DNA from 2 places in the Cupriavidus sp. LA-1 genome. Region 2 is predicted to be linked to the other one. Evidence: predicted binding sites of a transcription regulator. Region 2 holds the regulator's gene; the other holds the start of a gene.

Region 1 (11,398 bases), on a different replicon from region 2:
CGTTCAGCGCGATGCGGCCGAAGCCCAGGTCGATACGGCCGGCCTTGAGCGCCTCGATCTGCTCCACGGTGATCATCTCGGCCAGTCCTACCTCGACCTGCTGGTCGTGCCGGTCGGATTCGCGCAGTTCGCGGATCAGTTCCGGCAGCACGCCATACAGCACCGACGGCACGAAGCCGATGCCGAACCAGCGCTTGTCCTGCCGCCCGATGCGGCGCGTGCCTTCGATGGTTTCTTCCAGCCGCTGCGTCAGCTGGGTGGTCTGCTCCAGCAGGAAGCGGCCCGCCTCGGTCAGCCGCAGCCCGCGGCCGACGCGGTCGAACAGCGCCACGCCCACTTCGTCTTCCAGTTGGCGGATCTGGCGCGACAGCGGCGGTTGCGCCATATGCAGCCGCTCGGCGGCGCGGGTGACGTTCAGTTCCTGTGCCACGACCTGGAAATAACGCAGGTGCCGGAGTTCCATGTGTGTCCTGTTTCCATACCTGTAGGGTATTGATCGAGACATCTTCGGTCTTGGACACCGCCAAAGTCAAGTCGCATACTTGGCCTCAACATCAATCCGCATCGACAAGGTATGACCACGACTATCACTTCGGTGGAAGCCATCCTGGTGGACCTGCCCACCATCCGGGCGCACCAGCTGGCCATGGCCACCATGCAGCAGCAGACGCTGGTCATCGTGCGGCTGCGCTGCAGCGACGGCGTGGAAGGCATCGGCGAGGCCACCACCATCGGCGGCCTGTCCTATGGCGACGAAAGCCCGGAAGGCATCAAGCTGACCATCGACACCTACCTGGCGCCGGCGCTGGCCGGCCAGGATGCCACCAACGTGCATGGCGCGATGGCGCGCCTGGGCAAGGTCGCGCGCGGCAACCGCTTTGCCAAGTCGGCGCTGGAGACCGCGCTGCTGGATGCCCAGGGCAAGCGCCTGGGCGTGCCGCTGGCCACGCTGCTCGGCGGCGCGGTGCGGGCCACGCTGCCGGTGCTGTGGACGCTTGCCAGCGGCGACACCGCCCGCGATATCGCCGAGGCCGAGCAGCTGCTGGCCGAGCGCCGCCACAATACCTTCAAGCTGAAGATCGGCCGGCGCAGCGTGCGCGACGACGTGGCCCACGTGGCCGCGATCAAGCGCGCGCTGGGCGACCGGGCACGCGTCACCGTCGACATCAACCAGGCCTGGAACGAGGCCGACGCCGCCACCGGCATCGCCATGCTGGAGGCCGCCGGCATCGACCTGATCGAGCAGCCCACCCCGCGCGAGCAGCGCATGGCGCTGGCGCGCCTGGCCGCGCGCTTTGTGGTGCCGATCATGGCCGATGAAGCGGTGTGCGGCCCGGAAGACGCGATGGAGCTGGCGCGCATCGGCGGCGCCGACGTGTTCGCGCTGAAGATCGCCAAGGCCGGCGGCATCTTCGGCATGCTGCGCACCGCCGCGGTCGGCGACGCCGCCGGCATCGCGCTGTACGGCGGCACCATGCTGGAGGGCAGCGTGGGCACCATCGCCGCGGCGCACGGCTTCTGCACGCTGCCGCAGCTGGCCTGGGGTACCGAGCTGTTCGGCCCGCTGCTGCTCAAGGACGATATCGTGCAGCAACGCCCCGAGTACCGCGACTTCAGCCTGCATCTGCCCGAAGGCCCCGGCCTGGGGCTGGCGCTGGACGAAGACAAGCTGGCGCACTACCGCCGCGGCTGATCTGGCAGGCAACTTCCCCGCATGGCACGCCACGTGCCAGGGGCGCATCACGCAGTGAGGAGACTATGAAGACGTTATTCCAGCGGCTGGCGAGCAGGGGCCGCGCAGGGGCGCTGGCACTGGTTGCCGGCCTGTCGTTCGCCGCACCGGCCGCGCACGCGGCCTATCCCGACCACCCGATCCGCTGGATCGTGCCATTCCCCGCGGGCGGCGCGATGGACAATATCGCCCGCACGCTGGGCGAAGACATGTCGCGCACGCTGGGCCAGGCCATCGTCGTCGAGAACCGTCCGGGCGCCGGCGGCAATATCGGCGCCGAGCTGGTGGCACGCGCGCCCGCCGACGGCTACACGCTGATCATCGTCGCCAACGGCATGGCCGTGAACCCGGCGCTGTACGGCCGCCTGAACTATGACCCGGTCAAGGACTTTGCGCCGGTGTCGCTGCTGGCGGTGGTGCCCAATGTGCTGGTGGCCAACAAGGCGCGGCGCAAGGAAAGCACCGTCAAGGAGGTGGTGGCCCAGGCCAAGGCGGCGCCGGGCAAGTACACCTATGCCTCCGCCGGCAACGGCACTTCGATCCACCTGGCGGGCGAGCTGTTCACCTCGATGGCCGGTGTCGACATGCTGCATATCCCCTACAAGGGCAGCGGCCCGGCCATGACGGATTTGCTGGGCGGCCAGGTCGACTACATGTTCGACAGCATCACCTCGGCCAAGCCGCATATCGAATCGGGCAAGCTGACGGCGATCGCGGTCACCACCAGCAAGCGCTCGAGCGCGCTGCCCAATGTGCCGACGGTGGCGGAAGCCGGCCTGCCGGGCTATGAACTGTCGCCGTGGTTCGCTGCCTTCGTGCCGGCGAAGACGCCGCAGCCGGTGATCGACACGCTCAACCGCGCCATGCTCGAGGCGCTGCACAAGCCCGCCGTGCAGAAGCGGCTGGCGCTGATCGGCGCCGAACCGATTGGCAGTTCGCCGGCGGCACTGCGCGAGCACCTGGCGAAGGAAACCGACAAGTGGGGGGCGCTGATCCGCCAGCGGGGGATTCGGGCGGATTGAGCGGCCCGGACCAACGCGGTTCATAGGGGGCTCCCCCGGGGATGCGCCCGGGGGCATGTCATGACCCCGCCCCCGTCTCCCTGGCACATAATGTGCGTAAGATGCCGGCCGAAAGGCACACTCGAGCGGATCATCCGCCGGCACTGAGGGGAGACAATGAGCAGTTCAACCGACAAGTTCTCGGCCACCATGCGCGATGGCCTGGCCGATCTTGCCCGCCGCCTGCGCTTTGCCATGGAGGAAGGCGCGATCTGGCTGGACGAGCAGCGCATGATCCTGATCCATACCGCCGCCCTGGGCGCCCTGCGCAAGGAACTGGTGGACACCCTGGGCATGGAGCGCGCGCGCGGCCTGTTCATGCGCATGGGCTTTCATTCGGGCATGCGCGACGCCGAGGTGGCCAGGAAGCTGCGCGCCGGCCACAGCGACTTCGGCCAGCTGGAGATCGGGCCCTGCCTGCATACCATCGAGGGGGTGGTACGGGTCACGCCGGTCAAGGTCGACATCGATATCGCCGCCGGCATCTACGATGGCGAATTCCTGTGGGAAGACTCCTTCGAGGGCGACGTCCACCGCCAGCTGTTCGGCATCGTCGACCAGCCTGCCTGCTGGATGCAGATTGGCTACGCCACCGGCTATACCTCCGCGCTGATGGGGCGGACCATCCTGTACCGCGAAGTGGAATGCATCGCCTGCGGGCACCCGCATTGCCGCATCGTCGGCAAGCCGGTGGAGGCCTGGGAAGACGGCGCACAGGCGCTGGCGCTGTACCAGCCCGATCCCGTGATCGAAACCATCATCGCCCTGCAGAGCGAGGTCGAGCACCTGCGCGCGCTGCAGGGCACCCCGGCCACGCCGGCCGACCTGGTCGGCACCTCGCCCGGCTTCCGCGCCGCCTGGGGCCTGCTGCAACGCGCCGCGGCCAGCAACGTGACCGTGCTGCTGCTGGGCGAGACCGGCGTGGGCAAGGAGCGTTTCGCACAGGCGCTGCACAGCGTGAGCGGGCGCGCCGACAAGCCCTTTATCGCCGTGAACTGCGCGGCGATTCCCGACGAGCTGATCGAGTCCGAGCTGTTCGGCGTGGAAAAGGGCGCCTTTACCGGCGCCAGCCAGTCGCGCCCCGGGCGCTTCGAGCGCGCGCACGGCGGCACCCTGTTCCTGGACGAGCTGGGCGAGCTGTCGGCCTCGGCCCAGTCCAAGCTGCTGCGCGTGCTGCAGGAAGGCGAAGTCGAGCGCGTGGGCGGCACCGGCACGCGCAAGGTGGACGTGCGGCTGGTGGCCGCCACCAATGTCGACCTGGCCGAAGCCGTGAAGCAGGGCACCTTCCGCAAGGACCTGTACTACCGCCTGAACGTCTACCCGGTCACGATCCCCCCGCTGCGCGAGCGCCTGGACGATATCCGGCCGCTGGCCGAGCGCTTCGTGGCCCGCTACGGCGCGCGCCACGGCAAGCGCATCGTCGGCATCACCGACCGCGCGCTGGCCGAACTGCGCCACTATGACTGGCCCGGCAACGTGCGCGAGCTGGAGAACGTGATCGAGCGCGGCGTGATCCTGGCCAGCCAGGGCGGCCAGATCACCGCCGACCACCTGTTCCTGCCGGGCACCGTGGCACCGGCGGTGGATACCGCGCCGCGCCTGGGCGCGGGTGGCACGCTGCCAGACCTGCGCGAAGCCGCGGTCCATGCACTGCTGGACCAGATGTCGGAGCAGCAACTGGCGCTGGGCGATGTCGAGACCGTGCTGATGGAGGCCGCGATGCAGCGCGCCGGCGGCAACATGAGCCAGGCGGCGCGGCTGCTGGGCATTACGCGGCCGCAGCTGGCGTACCGGTGGAAGATGCGCGGTGCGCGCGGCAACGGCCACGGCAACTGAGGCTGCTGCACGGTTCAAATGCTGAGGGTTTGCTCCCACTCCCGCTTGCGGGAGCGGGAGCGCACTGGTGGTCATCGATATCCATCGCGTCTTCCACGCGCCTTCAATCCCCGCTTCTTCCCCCTTGATCATTTGATGCAGTCCCTTCCGGCCGCGCATTCGCCCGCAGTTGCCTGATGCTGCACCGCGCCAGCAACATTTCCCTGTCGGATCAAGTCCTCTCGCCCATGTTGCCCACGCACGCTGCTGCACCGCGGGGCAACCGCATCCCCATCCGCCCGCTGCCCGCAAACGCCCGCCCGGCGCGGCTTTTGATCATTTGATCAAGGCTTGCGGGCAGCTTCATCAATTCATCGACAGTATTCGCGCGGACCTTTTCGGGTTAACGCGCACGCTCGCCACGGCTGATTCCCCGCAAGCCTTGTCCCACCGCGCTTTGCGCTCCCTGGCACGGTCTTCGCAGTAAGGCCTGCGTCCAGCCAACGCAATGGAGCGCGCCATGAACACCCCGTCGGTTCCCCTGTTCGAAGCCACGCCGCGCTACGTGCGGGTCGAGGGCCGCACGCCCGAAGGGTTTGTGCAGTTCGCCTTCAGCGTGGCCGACCCCGAGCTGAACGTCGAACTGATCATGCCGGCGCCGATGTTCGAAGCCTTCTGCTGCGTGAACCGCGTGCGCTTCCTGCCCCCGCTGGAAGCTTCGCCGCAGCCGGATGCCGACGACTGACGCCGCAGCCACCGCATCACAAAGAGAGAAGGGATACAGGAGACCAAGCGATGCAAGTCGATATCAAGACCCAGCAGATCCAGCCGCTGCGCCAGACCTACGGCCATGTCGCGCGCCGCTTCGGCGACAAGCCGGCGTCGCGCTACCAGGAGGCGACCTACGACGTGCAGTCGGAGGTGAACTTCCACTACCGCCCCACCTGGGACCCCGGCTTCGAGCTGTATGACAAGCGCCGCACGGCAATCGTGATGCAGGACTGGTACGCGCTGAAGGACCCGCGCCAGTTCTACTACGGCGCCTACGTCACCGCGCGCGGCCGCCAGCAGGATGCAACGGAGAAGAGCTTCGCCTTTGTCGAGAAGCGCGGCCTGCTGCAGGCGCTGCCCGCCGAATGGCAGGAACGCCTGGCCACCGGCCTGCTGCCGCTGCGCCATGTGGAATGGGGCGCCAACATGAACAACTTCTATTGCGCCGACTACGGCTGGGGCACCGCCATCACGCAGGCCTGCACCTACTGCGCGATGGACCGCCTGGGCATCGCCCAGTACCTGTCGCGCATCGGCATGCTGCTGGACGGCAATACCGGCGTGGCGCTGGAGCGCGCCAGGGTGGCCTGGCTGGAGAGCGCCACGTGGCAGCCGCTGCGCCGCTTTGTCGAGCACACCTTTGTCACCGAGGATTGGTTCGAGACCTTCGTGGCCCAGAACCTGGTGCTCGACGGGCTGCTCTATCCGCTGGTCTACCAGCATGCCGACGCGGTGATCGCGCGCGCCTGCGGCACCGGGCTGGCGGTGCTGACCGAGTTCATGAACGACTGGCGCGACGAGCACGCACGCTGGGTCGATGCGGTGATCCAGGCCGCCGCGGCCGAGTCAGACGCCAATCGCGTGCTGCTGTCCGGCTGGGCGCGCGCCGCCTGCGCCGAAGTGGCGCAGGCGCTGGTGCCGGTGGCCGACGCCCTCACGGGCGAGGACGGCGCGCAGATGGTGGCGCTGTGCCGCGAGCAGTTCGAAGTCCGCCTGGGCAAGCTCGGCCTGGCTGGCTGATCCGCCCGCAACGAACCCCACGGAGATACGCCATGTCAGCCACCGCCGCCAACGTCTACATCGCCCTGCAGCACAACGACGACACCCGACCCATCATCGACGCCATCACCGAGGCCAACCCGCATGCGGTGGTGTCGCAGTTCCCCGCCATGGTCAAGATCGACGCCCCCGGCCACCTGACCATCGTGCGCGAGCTGGTGGCCGGCAAGCTCGGCCGCGACTGGGACCTGCAGGAGATCCACCTGAACCTGATCTCGCTGTGCGGAAACATCGACGAAGACGAAGACGCCTTCACGCTGCGCTGGAACGCCTGACACCGCAGCGGCATAGAGAACATCACGGAGACATCATGGACGCACGCAAGAAGCTCAACCTGCGCGAGAAGTACGCCTCGATGACGCGGGACCTGGCCTGGGAAACGACCTACGAGCCGATGGACAAGGTCTTCCCGTTCGACAAGTACGAGGGCATCCGCATCCACGACTGGGACAAATGGGAAGACCCGTTCCGCATGACCATGGATGCCTACTGGAAATACCAGTCGGAGAAGGAGCGCAAGCTGTACGCGATCATCGATTCGTTCGTGCAGAACAACGGCCACCTGAACGTATCCGATCCGCGCTACCTGAACGCGCTGCGGCTGTTCCTGACCGGCGTGACGCCGCTGGAATATGCCGCCCACCGCGGCTACGCCCACCTGGGCCGGCATTTCCGCGGCGCCGGCGCGCGCGTGGCGGCGCAGATGCAGTCGATCGACGAGCTGCGCCATGCCCAGACCCAGTTGCACACGCTGTCGGTCTACAACAAGTACTTCCACGGCTTTGGCGAATGGCGCCACATGCACGACCGGGTCTGGTACCTGTCGGTGCCCAAGTCCTACTTCGAGGACGCGATGAGCGCGGGGCCGTTCGAGTTCATCACCGCGATCTCGTTCTCGTTCGAGTACGTGCTGACCAACCTGCTGTTCATGCCGTTCATGTCGGGCGCCGCCTACAACGGCGACATGGCCACGGTGACCTTCGGCTTCTCCGCGCAGTCCGACGAGTCGCGCCACATGACGCTGGGCCTGGAGGTGGTCAAGTTCCTGTGCGAGCAGGACGCCGGCAACATCCCGATCCTGCAGAAGTGGCTGGACAAGTGGTTCTGGCGCGGTTTCCGCCTGCTCACGCTGGTCGGCATGATGATGGACTACATGCTGCCCAAGCGCGTGATGTCGTGGGCCGAGGCCTGGGAGATGTACTTCGAGCAGGCGGGCGGGGCGCTGTTCAAGGACCTGGAGCGCTACGGCCTGCGCATGCCCAAGTACCACGAGGTCGCCACCAGGACCAAGGACCGCATCACGCACGAAGCCTGGGCCACCTTCTACAACTACGCGGGCGCAGCCGGCTTCCACACCTGGGTGCCCAAGGCCGACGAGATGGCATGGCTGGCCGAAAAGTACCCGCAGACCTTCGAGCGCTACTACAAGCCGCGCCTGGACCACTGGCAGGAGCGCCAGCAGGCCGGCGAGCGCTTCTACAACGCCACGCTGCCGATGCTGTGCCAGACCTGCCAGATCCCGATGGTGTTCTCGGAGCCCGACGACCCCACCCAGACCTGCTACCGCGAAAGCAGCTACCACGGCATGAAGTTCCATTTCTGCTCGAACGGCTGCAAGGACATCTTCGACGGCGAGCCCGCCAAGTACGCGCAGGCCTGGCTGCCGGTGCACCAGATCTACCAGGGCAACTGCGGCGGCGCCACGCTGGAGGACGTGCTCAAGTGGTACCGGCTGAACCCGGGCGCGGACAACCTGGATTTCGAGGGCTCGCAGGACCAGCGCAACTGGAACGCGTGGAAGGGCATCGGGCCCGCCGCGGACGCCGCCTGAAGCCGCCCCATCACAAGACAAGGAGACAACCATGCCCGTCGTATCCATCGGCGACTACGCCTTCGAGGCGGCCGACCGCGAGGCCGTGTTCCACGGCAACCGCCTGCTCTATATCGGCTGGGACGGCCACCTGCTGTTCTGCGCCCCGCATTGCTTCCCGTTCCCGCCGTCGATGCCGCTGTGCGACGTGGTGGACAAGGTGCTGCCCGGTGTCTACGGCTACCACCCCGACTTTGCCCGCATCGACTGGGGCCAGGTGCAGTGGCTGCGCGGCGGCCAGCCCTGGCAGCCGGACCTGGACCGCTCGCTGGAAGAGAACGGCCTGGGCCACAAGGACGTGATCCGCTTCCGCACGCCGGGGCTGGACGGCATCGGCGGCAGCCGCAGCTGAGGCACGCGGGCGAGCGCACCACCGCAAGGAGACCAAGATGTATTCGCTGACCATTGAACCGATCGGGCAGACCATCCCCATCGCTCCGGGGCAGACCGTGCTGGATGCCTGCCTGCGCAACGGCGTGTGGCTGCCCCATGCCTGTTGCCACGGCCTGTGCGCCACCTGCAAGGTGCAGGTGGTGGACGGCGAGGTCGACCAGGGCGAGGCGTCCAGCTTCGCGCTGATGGATTTCGAGCGCGACAACGGCCAGTGCCTGGCCTGCTGCGCGACCGCGCAGTCCGACCTGGTGATCGAGGCCGATATCGAGGAAGACGCCGATGCGCTGGGACTGCCGCTGGCCGACTACCGCGCCGAAGTGGTCGAGACGCGCGCCCTGACGCCCACCATCCTGGGCATCTGGCTGCGGGTCAAGGACGGCCGGCGCACGGCCTTCCAGGCCGGGCAGTACGTGAACCTGAACGTGCCGGGCTGCGACCAGCCGCGCGCTTTCTCGCTGGCCAACGCGCCGGGTGACGAACTGGTCGAACTGCACGTGCGGCGCGTGCCGGACGGGCAGGCCACCGGCTACCTGCACGACCGGCTGGCGGTGGGCGACGAATTGTCGTTCTCCGCGCCCTATGGCCGCTTCTTCGTGCGCAAGTCGGCGCGGGTGCCAATGCTGTTCCTGGCGGGCGGCTCCGGCCTGTCCAGCCCGCGCGCGATGATCCTGGACCTGCTGGCCGCCGGCGAGACCCTGCCGATCACGCTGGTGCAGGGCGCGCGCAACCGCGGCGAGCTGTACTACGACGCCGGGTTCCGGGCGCTGGCGCAGGCCCACCCCAACTTCCGCTACGTGCCGGCGCTGTCGGACGAACCCGCCGACAGCGGCTGGAGCGGCGCGCGCGGCTACGTCCACGATGTGCTGCACCAGCTCTACGCGCAGAACGGCAATGCCGACTTCAGCGGCCACAAGGCCTACCTGTGCGGGCCGCCGCCGATGATCGAGGCCTGCATCCGCACGCTGATGCAGGGCCGGCTGTTCGATGCGGACATCCACACCGAGAAGTTCCTGTCCGCGGCGGATGCGCAGAACAGCGCGCGCAGCCCGCTGTTCAAGATCTGAGGAGGCCGCAATGCATTCCGTCGAGATTGCCGGCAGCGGGCTGCGTTATCCCTGCGCGCCGGGGCAGAACCTGCTGCGCGGCATGGAAGTGCTGGGCCAGCGCGGCATCCCGGCCGGCTGCCGCGGCGGCGGCTGCGGCGTGTGCAAGGTCCGCATCGAGGCCGGCCACTACCACGCCGGCAAGATGAGCCGAGCCTGCCTGTCCGAAGCGGAGCAGCGCGACGGGCTGGTGCTGGCCTGCAAGACCTACCCGGACAGCGATATCAGGCTGCGGCCGGTGGCCCTGCTGCAGCGCTGCCTGGACAAGCAGCGCCAGCGCGAGCAGGGCCGGTAGCAAGCGAACGAAGCACAAGCAAAGAAGGTGGCACGCACACAGTGCCACCACCACACCAGGAGACCCATCATGGCATTGACAGGCGTATTGCGACCGGGGCACGTGGCCCTGCGCGTGCTGGAGCTGGAGCCGGCGCTGAAACACTACACCGAGGTACTCGGCTTGATCGAAACCGCGCGCGATGCGCAGGGCCGGGTGTTCCTGAAGGCATGGGACGAGCACGACCACCACAGCGTGGTGCTGCGCGAGGCCGACAGCCCGGGCATGGACTATATGGGCTTTCGCGTCGACAGCGGCCGCACGCTGGAGCGGCTGGCGCAGGAGGTGGAGCAATCCGGCCTGGCCACCGCTTGCCAGTGGATCGCCGCGGGCGAGCATCCGCACACCGGCGTGCGCTTTCGTTTCACCATCCCGACCGGCCATGCCATCGAGCTCTTTGCCGACAAGGACAAGCTGGGCTGCAAGACCGGCGACCTGAACCCAGACCCCTGGCCGGACGACCTGCGCGGCATGGCGCCCAGCCGCTTCGACCACTGCCTGCTGTATGGCGACGATGTCGACGGCACCGTCAGGCTGTTCCGCGACGTGCTGGGTTTCTCGCTGGCCGAGCAGGTCGTGGCCGGACCGGACGGCCAGATGCTGATCGGCGCCTTCCTGACCTGCTCGAACAAGGCGCATGACATCGCCTTTATCCGCCATCCGGAGAAGAACCGCTTCCACCATGCCTCGTTCCTGCTCGACAACTGGAGCGAGGTGCTGAAGGCAGCCGACATCATTTCCAAGAAGGATGTGTCGCTCGACATCGGCCCGACCCGCCACGGCATCACGCGCGGCGCGACGATCTACTTCTTCGATCCCTCGGGCAATCGCAACGAGGTGTTCTCAGGCGGCTATATCCACTACCCGGACAAGCCCACCATCACCTGGACCGACAACGAGCTCGGGCGGGCGATCTTCTATCACGACAGGAAGCTGAACGAGGCGTTTTTGAATGTGCTGACCTGAGCGCGATTGCATCTACACCAGAGAACCAACATGAAAGACTTCAAGAACTTCATCAACGGCGAGTGGGTCGGCACCGCGCGGACCTTCGAGAACCGCAACCCGGCCGACAACAGCCTGATCGGCCGCGTGCATGAGGCCGGGCAGGCCGAGGTCGATGCCGCCGTGCAGGCTGCGCGCCGCGCGCTGCAGGGGCCGTGGGGCCGCATGACGGTGGCGCAGCGGGTCGAACTGCTGCACGCGGTGGCCGACGGCATCAACCGCCGCTTCGACGACTTCGTGCAGGCCGAGATCGCC
Region 2 (11,398 bases):
CATCAGCGCGGTGTCGTTGAAGGCGGGTTCGCCCCCCGGGCCGGTCACGCCGTCGGTGCGCACCGACAGCGGATGGCGGCGGCGCGTCTCGGAATAGCGTTGCACCAGGGCATCGGTGCTGGCGGTCAGGAAGACCACCTCGACCTGGTGCTCGGCGGCCAGCGCGCGCACGGTGTCCGGCAGCTGGTCCAGGGACTCGCGGCTGCGGATGTCAGTGGCCACGCCCAGGTGCGTATAGCCCTGGCTGTCGAGATAGCGGGTCAGTTCAGGGATGAACTGGGCCGGCAGGTTGTCCACGCAGTAGTAGCCTGCATCTTCCAGGACGTTCAGTGCGACGGACTTGCCGGAACCGGATATGCCGGTGATGAGGATGATGCGCATAGCACTTGAAGCATAGCATCAGGTGCCGGCTGCGTCATGACAGTGCGTTTACAAAGCAAAATGGCGAACCTCCCGGTTCGCCATTGCATCTGCAGCTGGTGCCGCCGTTCAGGCTGACTTGGACAGGCAATCCTTCATGTAGGCTTTGTATTCGTCGCCCTTCTTGCCCTTGCCCGACTTGCTGCAGGAGGCCATTTTCTCCTGCTGGGTCATGGGTGCGCCGCCCTTGGACAGGCATTCCTTCATGAACGCCTTGCGTTCGTCGCCCTTCTTGCCGGAGGCCTGGGTATTGCAGGCCTTCATCTTGTCCTGCTGGGCGTTGGCCGCGGGCTTGGCCGGGGTGGCCGGCGTAGCGGACGTGGCAGGCATCGCCGGGGCGGTCGCCGCCGGCTTGGCCGGGGTGGCGGGGGTGGCCGGCGTGGCGGCGGTCTGCGCAAAGGCGCTCGCGGCGATCATCGGGGTGACCAGCGCGCACATCGCGATCAGTTTCTTCATGCTTGCTCTCCTCGGTGTGGAAAACTTCATGGCCGCGCACCATTGCCGGCGTTGCAGCTTCCGTAACGGGCGTGATGCCCATTACAGCACAAAACGGAGCATGCCTGAGAAACGTTGACGTTTTGAGTCCGTCCCGTTGTAAGCAATTGAAAACGCCGGGCTTACAGCAGGCGGCCCTGGCCGCGCGACACGACGTCGGCCTGCATGGCGGCGCGTTGGCGGTCCATGAAGTCGCGCAGCGTGTCGATGCCGCGCAGGCGCAGGATGGTGTTGCGCACGGCGGCCTCGACCAGCACGGCGAGGTTGCGGCCGGCCGCCACCTGGATCTTGACCATGTGGATCGGCAGGCCCAGCACGTCCAGGTACTGCGAATCGAGCGGCAGCCGCTCGAACTCGCCGTCGTTGCGCCGCACCAGCTGCACCACCAGCTTGATCTTCATCTTCCGGCGCACCGCGGTCTCGCCGAAGATGGTCTTGATATCGAGCAGGCCCAGGCCGCGCACTTCCAGCAGGTTCTGCAGCAGCGGCGGGCAGCGGCCCTCAATGAAATCCGGCCCCAGCCGGACGAAGTCGACCGCATCGTCGGCCACCAGCCCGTGGCCGCGCGAGATCAGTTCCAGGCCCAGTTCGCTCTTGCCCAGTCCCGATTCACCCATGATCAGCACGCCCATGCCCAGGATGTCGAGGAACACCCCGTGCATGGTCACGCGCGGCGCGGAGATGCGCGACAGGTACAGGCGCAGGTGGTCGATCACCGCCGCCGACGATACCGGCGTGGTGAACAGCGGCGTTGACGAGCGCGTGCAGCGCAGTTCCAGGTCGGGCGGCGGCTCCATGCCGTCGGCGATCACCAGGAAGGGCGGCTCCAGCAGGATCAGCTCGCCCATCTGGCGCTTGCGGGTCTCGTCGTCCAGGCGCTGGTAGTAGGTGATCTCGGGTTTGCCGAGCACCTGGATGCGGTTCGGGTGGATCAGGTTCAGGTGGCCCACCAGGTCGGCGGCGGAGGTGGCTTCGCGGGCGAACTCCACGTCAAAGGCGCGGTCCGCGCCCTCCAGGCCGGCCACCCACGAGAGTTTGATGTCGGCTGCGTTGTCGTCGAAGATGGACTGGGAGGTGACGCCGGTGAGTTCCATGCGGTATGACTGGTAGGGCGGTGTGCGAAGCGCGTGGCGCCTGCCCGGTCTGTGCCGGCCCGCTTTGGGGGATCAGGGGATCAGGGGTGCCATGCGATCAGCAACTCGTGCACCGCATCGGGCGTGGGCAGTGTCGCCAGCCCTTCGCGCATGTCGCGGTCCGAAAGCAGTTGCGCGATCTCGGACAGGATTTCCAGATGCTGCTGCGTGGCCTGTTCGGGCACCAGCAGGAAGATCAGCAGCGATACCGGCTTGCCGTCGGGCGATTCGAACGGAATCGGCTCGGCCAGGCGCATGAAGGCGGCCAGGGGATGCTTCAGTCCCTTGATGCGGCCGTGCGGGATCGCCACGCCGGCGCCCAGGCCGGTAGAGCCCAGCGACTCGCGTGCGAACAGGTTGTCGGTCACGATGGCGCGCGCGACGCCATGGTTGTTCTCGAAGAGGAGCCCGGCCTGCTCAAACACACGCTTCTTGCTGGTGACGCTGACGTCGAGATTGATGTTGCCGGGTGGCAGCAATTTGGCCAAACGATTCATGGGCGATGCGCAGGATTTCAGTTAGCGGGCGGATCGTTCCGCCGGGCAGGGGGCCGGCTCCGGGCTGCCCCTGGCCTGGCCGGAGGCGTCCGGCCCATTATAGAGCAGCGGCCACCCTCGGATTGTGCGGTGCAGCGGAGCAAGCTGGTGCAGAACGATACATGGCGATGCAATCGTGCCTCCGGGCCAAGAGCCGTCGCACCGATGCAGGGCGCGGCCAGGATTCCCCTCTCTTTGTATGGCGCAGCATACACCTTGCCGCCGCGCTTGCGAACACTCTTGCTCATTCGGGTGAAAAGCGTTTGCTCCGATGCCACAGCACGCCGCGGCGCCAGTCCAGGCCCGGCCTGGCTCTGGCCGGCGCAACGCGAGGGCGCAAAAAAGCCGCGCTTCGTGGCGCGGCTTGCCTGTTCAATCCTGAGTCAGCAGCCCTCTGCGGGGCTGCCGGGCACGGTCATTGCTGCATTTGCGCTGCGGCCATCTGGTACTTGACCGCTTCGCGGTCGTGGCCTTGCACGCGATCCTTGTAGCGGATCACCTGACGGTCCAGCTTGTCGACGAGTGCGTCGATCGCCGCATATAGGTCTTCGTGATGCGCCTCGACAAAGATGTCCTTGCCCTTGAGATGTAGATTGATTTCTGCGTACTGACGCCGGTCCTTTTCCTTGTGATTGTCGACAGAGAGCAGCACGCTAACGCCAATGACCTGATCGAAATGCCTGACGATTCGCTCCAGCTTCGTTTCCACGTACTCACGCAGAGGGGGCGTGATGTCCAGGTGGTGTCCACTGATCTTGAAGTTCATAGCGCTTCTCCTTCTGAAAGAGCCTCACCAGGCAGGCGGTGGGCTCGGCTACAAAGACTTGCGGAGATTGACTGCGGGGATCTTCAGGGCCTCGCGATACTTGGCAACGGTGCGTCGTGCGACAACGAAGCCTTGCTCACCCAGCAGTTCGGCGATGCGACTGTCGGAAAGGGGATTCCTCGGGTCTTCGGCTCCTATCAGTTGCTTGATCAAGGCGCGGATGGCCGTTGATGAAGCCGCGCCACCGGTTTCGGTGGACACGTGGCTGCCGAAGAAGTACTTCAGTTCGAAAGTACCCATCGGCGTTGCCATGTATTTATTGGTCGTCACCCGGGAGATGGTTGACTCGTGTAATCCCAGTGTATCGGCAATCTCCCGCAAAACCAAGGGGCGCATGGCGATTTCACCGTGGGTGAAAAAGTTCTTTTGACGCTCGACAATGGCTTGCGAGACACGCAGGATCGTATCGAACCTTTGCTGGATGTTCTTGATCAGCCAGCGTGCCTCCTGCAGTTTCTGCTGCAGCCCCGCGGTGCCGGTTTCCCCTTTTGCGCCACGCAGGATTTGTGCATACATATCGTTGATGCGCAGCCTTGGCATCACATCCGGGTTGAGCTGCGCGATCCAGCCGCCGCCGCTCTTGCGCACGAACACATCCGGCACCACGAAATCGGCTTCCGGTCGGCTGTAGGCATGGCCCGGGTAGGGCGCCAGCGAGCGGATCAGGTCGTGGGCTGCCTTCAGCGCCGCTTCATCGACCTGCAGCGCCTTCTTCAGCCGCGTGTAGTCGCGTACCGCCAGCAACTCCAGGTGATTGGTGACGATGTTCAGCGCCAGGTCGCGCTGCGGGTGGGTCAGGCGGCGCAGCTGCAGCGCCAGGCATTCGGCGGCATTGCGCGCGCCCACGCCCGGCGGGTCGAAGCTCTGCAGCAGTGTCAGGATCGCGTGGACTTCGTCGAGCTCGAATTCGAGTTCTTCGGGCAACTCCATGCAGATCTCTTCAAGCGATGCGCTCAGGTAGCCATCGTCGTCGAGCGACTCGATCAGGAAGATGGCCAGGCCCTTGTCGCGCGCCGAGATCTTCAGCGGCGTCAGCTGCTCCATCAGGTATTCGCGCAGCGTGGGCTCGGCTTCGCGCAGCTGCATCGGCGTCTTTTCGTCCTCGTCGCCTTGCGGACGGCGGGCAAAGTCGTCCAGGCTCCAGTCGCTGCTGCCGTAGTCGTCGCCGCTGCTGTTGTCGCCAAAGCTGTCGTCGTCACCCGCGCCGTCGGCACGGGCGTCGCCATTGCCCTGGGGTTCGGCGGGGGCGGGCGCGGGTGCGCTCTGGACATTGACCGAGCCATCCGCGGCCACGCGCAGCGGGCTCTCGATCCAGTCGTTCTCACGCTCGAGCAGCGGGTTTTCCGTCAGGGCCTGTTCGACTTCCTGCTGCAGTTCCAGCGTGGAAAGCTGCAGCAGCCGGATCGACTGCTGCAACTGCGGGGTCAGTGCCAGATGCTGGGAGAGGCGGAGCTGTAGCGACGGTTTCATGCGACCTATTTTATGCGCATCTTTCCGATGTTGGAACGGAAATTGCTATCGCTGATGGACTCCGATCGACGCTGGCTGTGGGGCGGCTGCGCGCGCCCCGCCGGAATGCCTGCCGCGCAAGGGGCAGGCCGTCATGTCACATGCGGAAGTTCTCGCCCAGGTAGACGCGCCGCACGGCGTCATTGGCGATGATTTCCTCGGGCTGGCCCTCGGCCAGCACCGCGCCTTCGCTGATGATGTAGGCGTGATCGCAGATGCCGAGCGTCTCGCGCACATTGTGGTCGGTGATCAGCACGCCGATATTGCGCGCCTTGAGGAAGCTGACGATGCGCTGGATCTCGCCCACGGCGATCGGGTCCACGCCGGCGAAGGGCTCGTCCAGCAGGATAAAGCGCGGCGACGACGCCAGCGCGCGTGCAATTTCCACGCGGCGGCGCTCGCCGCCCGACAGCGACAGCGCGGGGTTGTTGCGCAGGTGCGCGATCTGCAGGTCGTCGAGCAGCGAATCCAGGCGGCGCTCGATCTCGGCCTTGGCCAGCGGCTTGCCCTTGTCCAGCTGCAGTTCCAGCACCGCGCGGATGTTCTCCTCGACGTTGAGCTTGCGGAACACCGAGGCTTCCTGCGGCAGGTACGACAGCCCCATGCGCGCGCGCTCGTGGATCGGCAGGCCGCTGATATGGTCGCCGTCGAGCACGATATCGCCCTCGTCCAGCGCCACCAGGCCCACGATCATGTAGAACGACGTGGTCTTGCCCGCGCCGTTGGGGCCGAGCAGCCCGACCACCTCGCCGCTCTTCACGTCGAGCGAGACGTCCTTGACCACCGTGCGCGAGCCATAGCGCTTCTTCAGGTGGCGCACGACCAGCGTGCTGCCGCCGGGAAGGACGGTGGAGGCTTCGACGGAAGGCTTGTCGGCGATGGTTGCGGTATCGGTCATAGGCACAGTCAGGCGTTCGGGCGTTTCAGGCGCGGGCGGGCAGGTCCGCGCCCGGCGTCATGGTTTGTTGGCGGGCGCGGGGGCCGGCTTCAGGTCCAGCGGCGAGCCGCCGCTGCCCGGGGTGCCGGCCTTCGGGTCCTGGCGCGGCGACAGTACCGCGCGCACGCGGCCGGACGAATTGGCGGCGGCGGCGTCGCCGCTGCCGCCGGCGGCCGTGTAGAACTCCTTGCGGCTGTCGTAGGTCAGCACCGCGCCGCGGATCTCGTCGACCAGCTTGGCACCCTGCAGGCGCGCCATGCGGGCATTGCCGATCAGCTTGGAGAATTCCTGCTTGCCGTCGTATTCGATGCGGTCGCCCCAGCCGTCGATGTATTCGTCGACGCCTTCGCGCTTTTGCCGGATGTAGGCCTGCTTGCCCGGCTTGGCGGTGGCCACCGCGAACTGGTAGCCCTCGGGGTCGGTGCGCAGCTCGGCGGCGTCCGACTTCAGGATCATGGTGCCCTTGGTCAGCACCACATTGCCGGTCAGCGTATAGATCTGCTTGACGTCGTCGTAGCTGGCGTTGTCCGCCTCCAGCACCATCGGCTTGTCGCGGTCCGCGCGCTCGGCAAGGGCAGGCTGGGCCAGCAGGCCGAAAGCCATGGCCAGCGCGAGCAGGGCCGGGGCGGTGCGTCGACGGGACGAAGTCGTCAGGGAAGCGGTCATGTTGGCAGGGTTGCTTGAAGGCGTCGGGATACTTGGTGGTGCGGTTTCACGCGGGTTTGCACGGGTCTGCATGCGTTCGTGCGTGCCGGCGCCGCGTGCGCGGCCCCGCTGGGCCAGGGTTCAGGAACCCGGCGCGCGGGCCGGCGACGGCCCGGTGACGATAGTGCCGCGCACATTGCCGAGCAATTGTACTTCGCGGGTGACGTTGTTGAAGATCAGGCCGTTGGCAGTCATCACCGAGGGGCCACGCGTGAGCTTGACCGGCTTGTCGGTCTTGACGATGTCGTCGTTGATCAGCAGCTGGAAGTAGCTCGAGGCCGCGGTAAGCTGCGGGTCCTTGGACGCGTCCGCGCCCTGCTGGCGCAGCACGAAGCCGTTGTCGTACAGGTCGATCACCGAGCCTTCGGCGTTCATGCGGCCGATGTCGGCGCGGGCGGTCACCGGCGGGCGCTCCGGCTGATACGCGCGCATGGCGGGACGCGTGACCTCGTAGGTCTGGTCGTCCTCGAAATGGACCATGCGATCGCCGGTGAAGCGAATCTTGGTGCTGCCGTCAGGCGCCAGCTCGGTGGCCGAGAAGTGGTCCATGAAGTAGTCAGGCTCGTGCTTCTTGGTGTTCTGCGCGGCCTGGTCTTCCTTGGGGGAGTTGATCTGGACCAGCCAGAACGTGCTGCCCGCCACGATGGCCATCAGCAGCAGCGGCAGCAGCCGCATGACGATGCCGCTGAGGGAGGCGAGGAGTGCCTGCATGGTGTCCTTGGCGTTGTGCCGGTTGTGGCGGGCCCGCGCCCGCTCAGATGACCTTGGCGCGCGTCAGGTCGTGGATATGCAGCGCGCCGGTCAGGCGGCCGGCGTCATCCACCACCAGCAGCTGGTTGATGCGGTTGGCTTCCATCACCTGCACCGCTTCCACGGCCAGCTGGTTCTCGTTGACCACGCGCGGGTTGCGGTGCATGACCTCGCCGATGGGCACGGTCTTCCAGTCGCGCGGGGTTTCCAGCAGGCGGCGCAGGTCGCCGTCGGTGAACACGCCGATGGCGTGCCCGTCCGGGTCGACCACCGCGGTCATGGCCATGCCCTTGCGGGTGATTTCCATCAGCGCCTGGGCCAGCGGCGTGTTCTCACGCACCTCGGGCACGGCGTTGCCGGTGCGCATCACGTCGCGCACATGGGTCAGCAGCTTGCGCCCGAGCGCGCCGCCGGGGTGCGAGCGGGCGAAGTCTTCCTCGCCGAAACCGCGCGCGTCCAGCACCGCCACCGCCAGCGCATCGCCCAGCGCCAGCGCCGCGGTGGTGCTGGCCGTCGGCGCCAGGTTCAGCGGGCAGGCTTCCTTCTCGACCGCCGCGTCCAGGTGGACGTCGGCCAGCCTGGCCAGGTTGGAGTCGGGGTTGCCGGTGACCGAGATCAGCCGCGCGCCGATGCGCTTGACGATCGGGATGATCGACAGCAGCTCGCCGGTCTCGCCCGAATTGGAAAAGGCGATCAGCACGTCGTCGCGCGTGACCATGCCCAGGTCGCCGTGGCTGGCTTCGGCCGGGTGCACGAAGAACGCCGGTGTGCCGGTCGAGGCCAGCGTGGCAGCGACCTTGCGCCCGATATGGCCGGACTTGCCGATGCCGGAGACGACGACGCGCCCGGTGCATTGCAGGATCAGCTGCACGGCACGGGCAAAGTCGCCGTTCAGGCGTCCGGAAAGTGCGGAAACCGCGTCGGCTTCAGTCTGGAGGGTGTCTCGGGCGAGCCTGAGTGCTCGATCCGCATCGAAATTGGCTATCATGGCGACGAAGTATACCAACGAATGCGATGGCGCCTGGCCCGACCCCATGGCGCACATCGTGCTTGCCGTGCTCGCCGTATTTTGCCGGCAGGGTGCCCGTGCCGGGTCGGACGCGCGCCTGGCCGGTCACCCAGACCTCCTGATGCATTCTCCGCTGGAACTGACCCTGGTGCTGCTGGCCGCCGCCGTCTTTGGCGTGGTCGCATTCCGCATGCTGCAGCTGCCGCCGATGCTGGGCTACCTGGCCGTGGGCATCCTGATCGGCCCGCACGCGCTGGGGCTGGCCAGCGACACCGCGCAGACCAAGTACCTGGCCGAATTCGGCGTGGTCTTCCTGATGTTCTCGATCGGGCTGGAATTCAACCTGACCAAGCTGCGCTCGATGAAGCGGCTGGTGTTTGGCATGGGCGGCTCGCAGGTGGTGCTGTCGCTGCTGGCGGTGGTGCCGGCCAGCTGGGCGTTCAACTGGCTCTTTCCGCTGTCCTGGCAGGCGTCCGTGGCGCTGGGCGGGGCGCTGGCCATGTCTTCCACTGCGATCGTCTCCAAGATGCTGTCCGAGCGCATGGAGCTGGAGAGCGAGCACGGCCGCAATATCATCAGCATCCTGCTGTTCCAGGACCTGGCGGTGGTGCCGCTGCTGATCGTGATTCCGGCGCTGTCGCGCGATCCGGGCGACCTGATGGCGGCGCTGGGCCTGGCCATGCTCAAGATCGTGGTGGCACTGGGCGCCATCTTTTTCCTCGGTCAGCGCCTGATGAGCCGCTGGTTCCATGTGGTGGCGGCGCGCCGCTCGCAGGAACTGTTCATGCTGAACCTGCTGCTGGTGACGCTGGGCATGGCGGCGCTGACCGAGCGGCTGGGCCTGTCGATGGCGCTGGGCGCCTTCATGGCGGGCATGCTGATCTCCGAGACGCCCTACCGCCACCAGGTGGAAGAGGACATCAAGCCGTTCCGCGACGTGCTGCTGGGGCTGTTCTTCGTCACCATCGGCATGCTGCTCAATATCCGCGTGGTGCTGGACCACGCGTGGCTGGTGCTGGCGCTGCTGGTGGTGCCGATACTGTTCAAACTGGTGCTGATCTCGGTGTTGGCGCGGGTCTTCGGCTCGCGCCAGGGCGTGGCCATCCGCACCGGGCTGGGGCTGGCGCAGGCGGGCGAATTCGGTTTCGTGCTGCTGAACCAGATCGACGGCCTGAACCTGGTCGACCCGGTGCTGATCCAGGTGATCCTGGCGTCGATGCTGCTGTCGATGCTGGCGGCGCCGTTCCTGATCCAGTACAGCGACGCCATCGTGCTGCGCTTTACCGCCAACGAATGGCTGCTGCAGTCGCTGAACATGACCCGCATCGCCGCGCAGAGCCTGCAGACCGAGAAGCACGCCATCATCTGCGGCTTCGGCCGCAGCGGGCAGAACCTGGCGCATATGCTGGAGCGCGAGGGCATCAACTATGTGGCGCTGGACCTGGACCCCGACCGGGTCCGTGAGGCCGCCGCCGCCGGCGATACCGTGGTCTACGGCGACGCGGGCCGGCGCGAGGCGCTGATCGCCGCCGGCATCCACCGCGCCGCCGCGCTGATCGTCACCTATGCCAACACGCCGTCGGCGCTCAAGGTGCTGCACCATGTCCAGGAAGTGGCGCCCGCGCTGCCGGTGATCGTGCGCACGGTGGACGATTCAGAACTCGACACGCTGCAGAAGGCCGGCGCCACCGAAGTGGTGCCTGAGATCATCGAGGGCAGCCTGATGCTGGCCTCGCACGCGCTGGTGCTGCTGGGCGTGCCGATGCGCCGGGTGGTGCGCGGCGTGCAGCAGGCGCGCGACGCGCGCTACAGCCTGCTGCGCGGCTATTTCCACGGCCGCGACGATGACGAGGACATGGTCGAGCGTGATTCGGTGCGGCTGCATTCGGTGTCGCTCGGGCCGCAATCCACCGCGGTGGGGCGTCGCCTGGGCGTGCTGGGGCTGGACCGGATCGGGGTAGAGGTCACCGCGGTACGCCGGCGCGGCATCCGCGCCTTCGATCCGCAGCCCGAGACCGTGCTGGAACCGGGCGATATCGTGGTGCTGCGCGGCCCGCCAGAGGCGCTGGAGGCCGCGGAAACGCGCATCCTGAACGGCTGAGCCAGGCCGGGTGCGGGCACGTCAGTGGGGACGCGCCTCGACCCAGGATTCCGGCAGGTTGTCCAGCACCGCGCGCGCGTCCAGCGAGCGGATCGGCACGCTGGTATCGGCCGGGATGCGGCCCTCGCCCTGCAGCATCAGGTAGCGCAGGCAGCACACGCGCAGGAAGGACGAGAAATTGCCCGCCACCGCCTCGCTGCCGCGATGTTCGGTCAGTTCATCGTGCAGGCGCGTGATCAGCTGGTTGACAGTCATGCCGTCGCGCTGCGCCAGTTCTTCCAGCACTTCCCAGAACAGGCTTTCCAGCCGGATGCTGGTGGCCACGCCGTGCAGGCGCAGCGAGCGCGACTGGCTTTGGTACGACGCCGGATTGGCGCGGATAAAAATTTCACACATGGATGCTCCCGTGCGGGCGGCGCTGCCGGCAGGCATGTGCATGGCTCGCCGCATGGGAGCGAGCCGTGCCTTCACGCGTGGGGGCGCCGCGTGCGGAAAGCTCTAATGTACGATCCGCGTGCCCAGCACGGCAAGAAACTGCGCCAGCCAGGCCGGATGCGCGGGCCAGGCCGGGGCGGTGACGAGGTTGCCGTCGGTATGGGCCTGGTCGACCTGGATATCGGCATAGGTGCCGCCGGCCAGCTTCACCTCGGGCGCGCAGGCGGGGTAGGCGGAGCAGGTCTTGCCTTCCAGCACGCCCGCCGCGGCCAGCAGCTGGGCGCCGTGGCAGACCGCGGCGATCGGCTTGTCGGCCTGGGCGAAGTGGCGCACGATCTCCAGCACGCGCGCATTCAGGCGCAGGTATTCGGGGGCGCGGCCGCCGGGGATGACCAGCGCGTCGTACGCGGCCGGGTCGATCTCGGCAAAGGTCGCATTCAGCGTGAAGTTGTGGCCGCGCTTCTCGCTGTAGGTCTGGTCGCCCTCAAAGTCATGGATGGCGGTGGCGCAGGCGTCGCCCGCCCGCTTGTCGGGGCAGACCG

Evidence for each region. Region 2 encodes sigma-54, which starts transcription at its own class of promoters, with help from an activator protein. Its sites were predicted from a motif close to TGGCANGNAANCTGCTTT; they were not measured.
Region 1: a site for sigma-54 is predicted at 5,076-5,093, ahead of ACZ5MJ_RS22880 (phenol hydroxylase subunit). Genes of this name have one in related genera too.

Annotation. Positions count from the first base shown of each region.
Region 1 covers NZ_AP031388.1:819,726-831,123, reverse strand. Annotated here, with positions in the region: gene ACZ5MJ_RS22900 (LysR family transcriptional regulator) at 1-463, opposite strand, end outside; gene ACZ5MJ_RS22895 (muconate/chloromuconate family cycloisomerase) at 575-1,693, shown strand; gene ACZ5MJ_RS22890 (tripartite tricarboxylate transporter substrate binding protein) at 1,759-2,754, shown strand; gene poxR (phenol degradation transcriptional regulator PoxR) at 2,911-4,629, shown strand; gene ACZ5MJ_RS22880 (phenol hydroxylase subunit) at 5,129-5,353, shown strand; gene ACZ5MJ_RS22875 (aromatic/alkene monooxygenase hydroxylase subunit beta) at 5,404-6,399, shown strand; gene ACZ5MJ_RS22870 (MmoB/DmpM family protein) at 6,432-6,713, shown strand; gene ACZ5MJ_RS22865 (aromatic/alkene/methane monooxygenase hydroxylase/oxygenase subunit alpha) at 6,749-8,269, shown strand; gene ACZ5MJ_RS22860 (phenol hydroxylase subunit P4) at 8,301-8,660, shown strand; gene ACZ5MJ_RS22855 (2Fe-2S iron-sulfur cluster-binding protein) at 8,698-9,765, shown strand; gene ACZ5MJ_RS22850 (2Fe-2S iron-sulfur cluster binding domain-containing protein) at 9,776-10,099, shown strand; gene ACZ5MJ_RS22845 (catechol 2,3-dioxygenase) at 10,169-11,104, shown strand; gene ACZ5MJ_RS22840 (2-hydroxymuconic semialdehyde dehydrogenase) at 11,135-11,398, shown strand, end outside.
Region 2 covers NZ_AP031387.1:3,442,998-3,454,395, reverse strand. Annotated here, with positions in the region: gene rapZ (RNase adapter RapZ) at 1-381, opposite strand, end outside; gene ACZ5MJ_RS16125 (PsiF family protein) at 490-876, opposite strand; gene hprK (HPr(Ser) kinase/phosphatase) at 1,038-2,009, opposite strand; gene ACZ5MJ_RS16115 (PTS sugar transporter subunit IIA) at 2,090-2,545, opposite strand; gene hpf (ribosome hibernation-promoting factor, HPF/YfiA family) at 3,000-3,350, opposite strand; gene ACZ5MJ_RS16105 (RNA polymerase factor sigma-54) at 3,399-4,880, opposite strand; gene lptB (LPS export ABC transporter ATP-binding protein) at 5,017-5,817, opposite strand; gene lptA (lipopolysaccharide transport periplasmic protein LptA) at 5,875-6,522, opposite strand; gene lptC (LPS export ABC transporter periplasmic protein LptC) at 6,643-7,272, opposite strand; gene ACZ5MJ_RS16085 (KpsF/GutQ family sugar-phosphate isomerase) at 7,316-8,299, opposite strand; gene ACZ5MJ_RS16080 (monovalent cation:proton antiporter family protein) at 8,442-10,421, shown strand; gene ACZ5MJ_RS16075 (ribbon-helix-helix domain-containing protein) at 10,443-10,817, opposite strand; gene ACZ5MJ_RS16070 (DJ-1/PfpI family protein) at 10,920-11,398, opposite strand, start outside.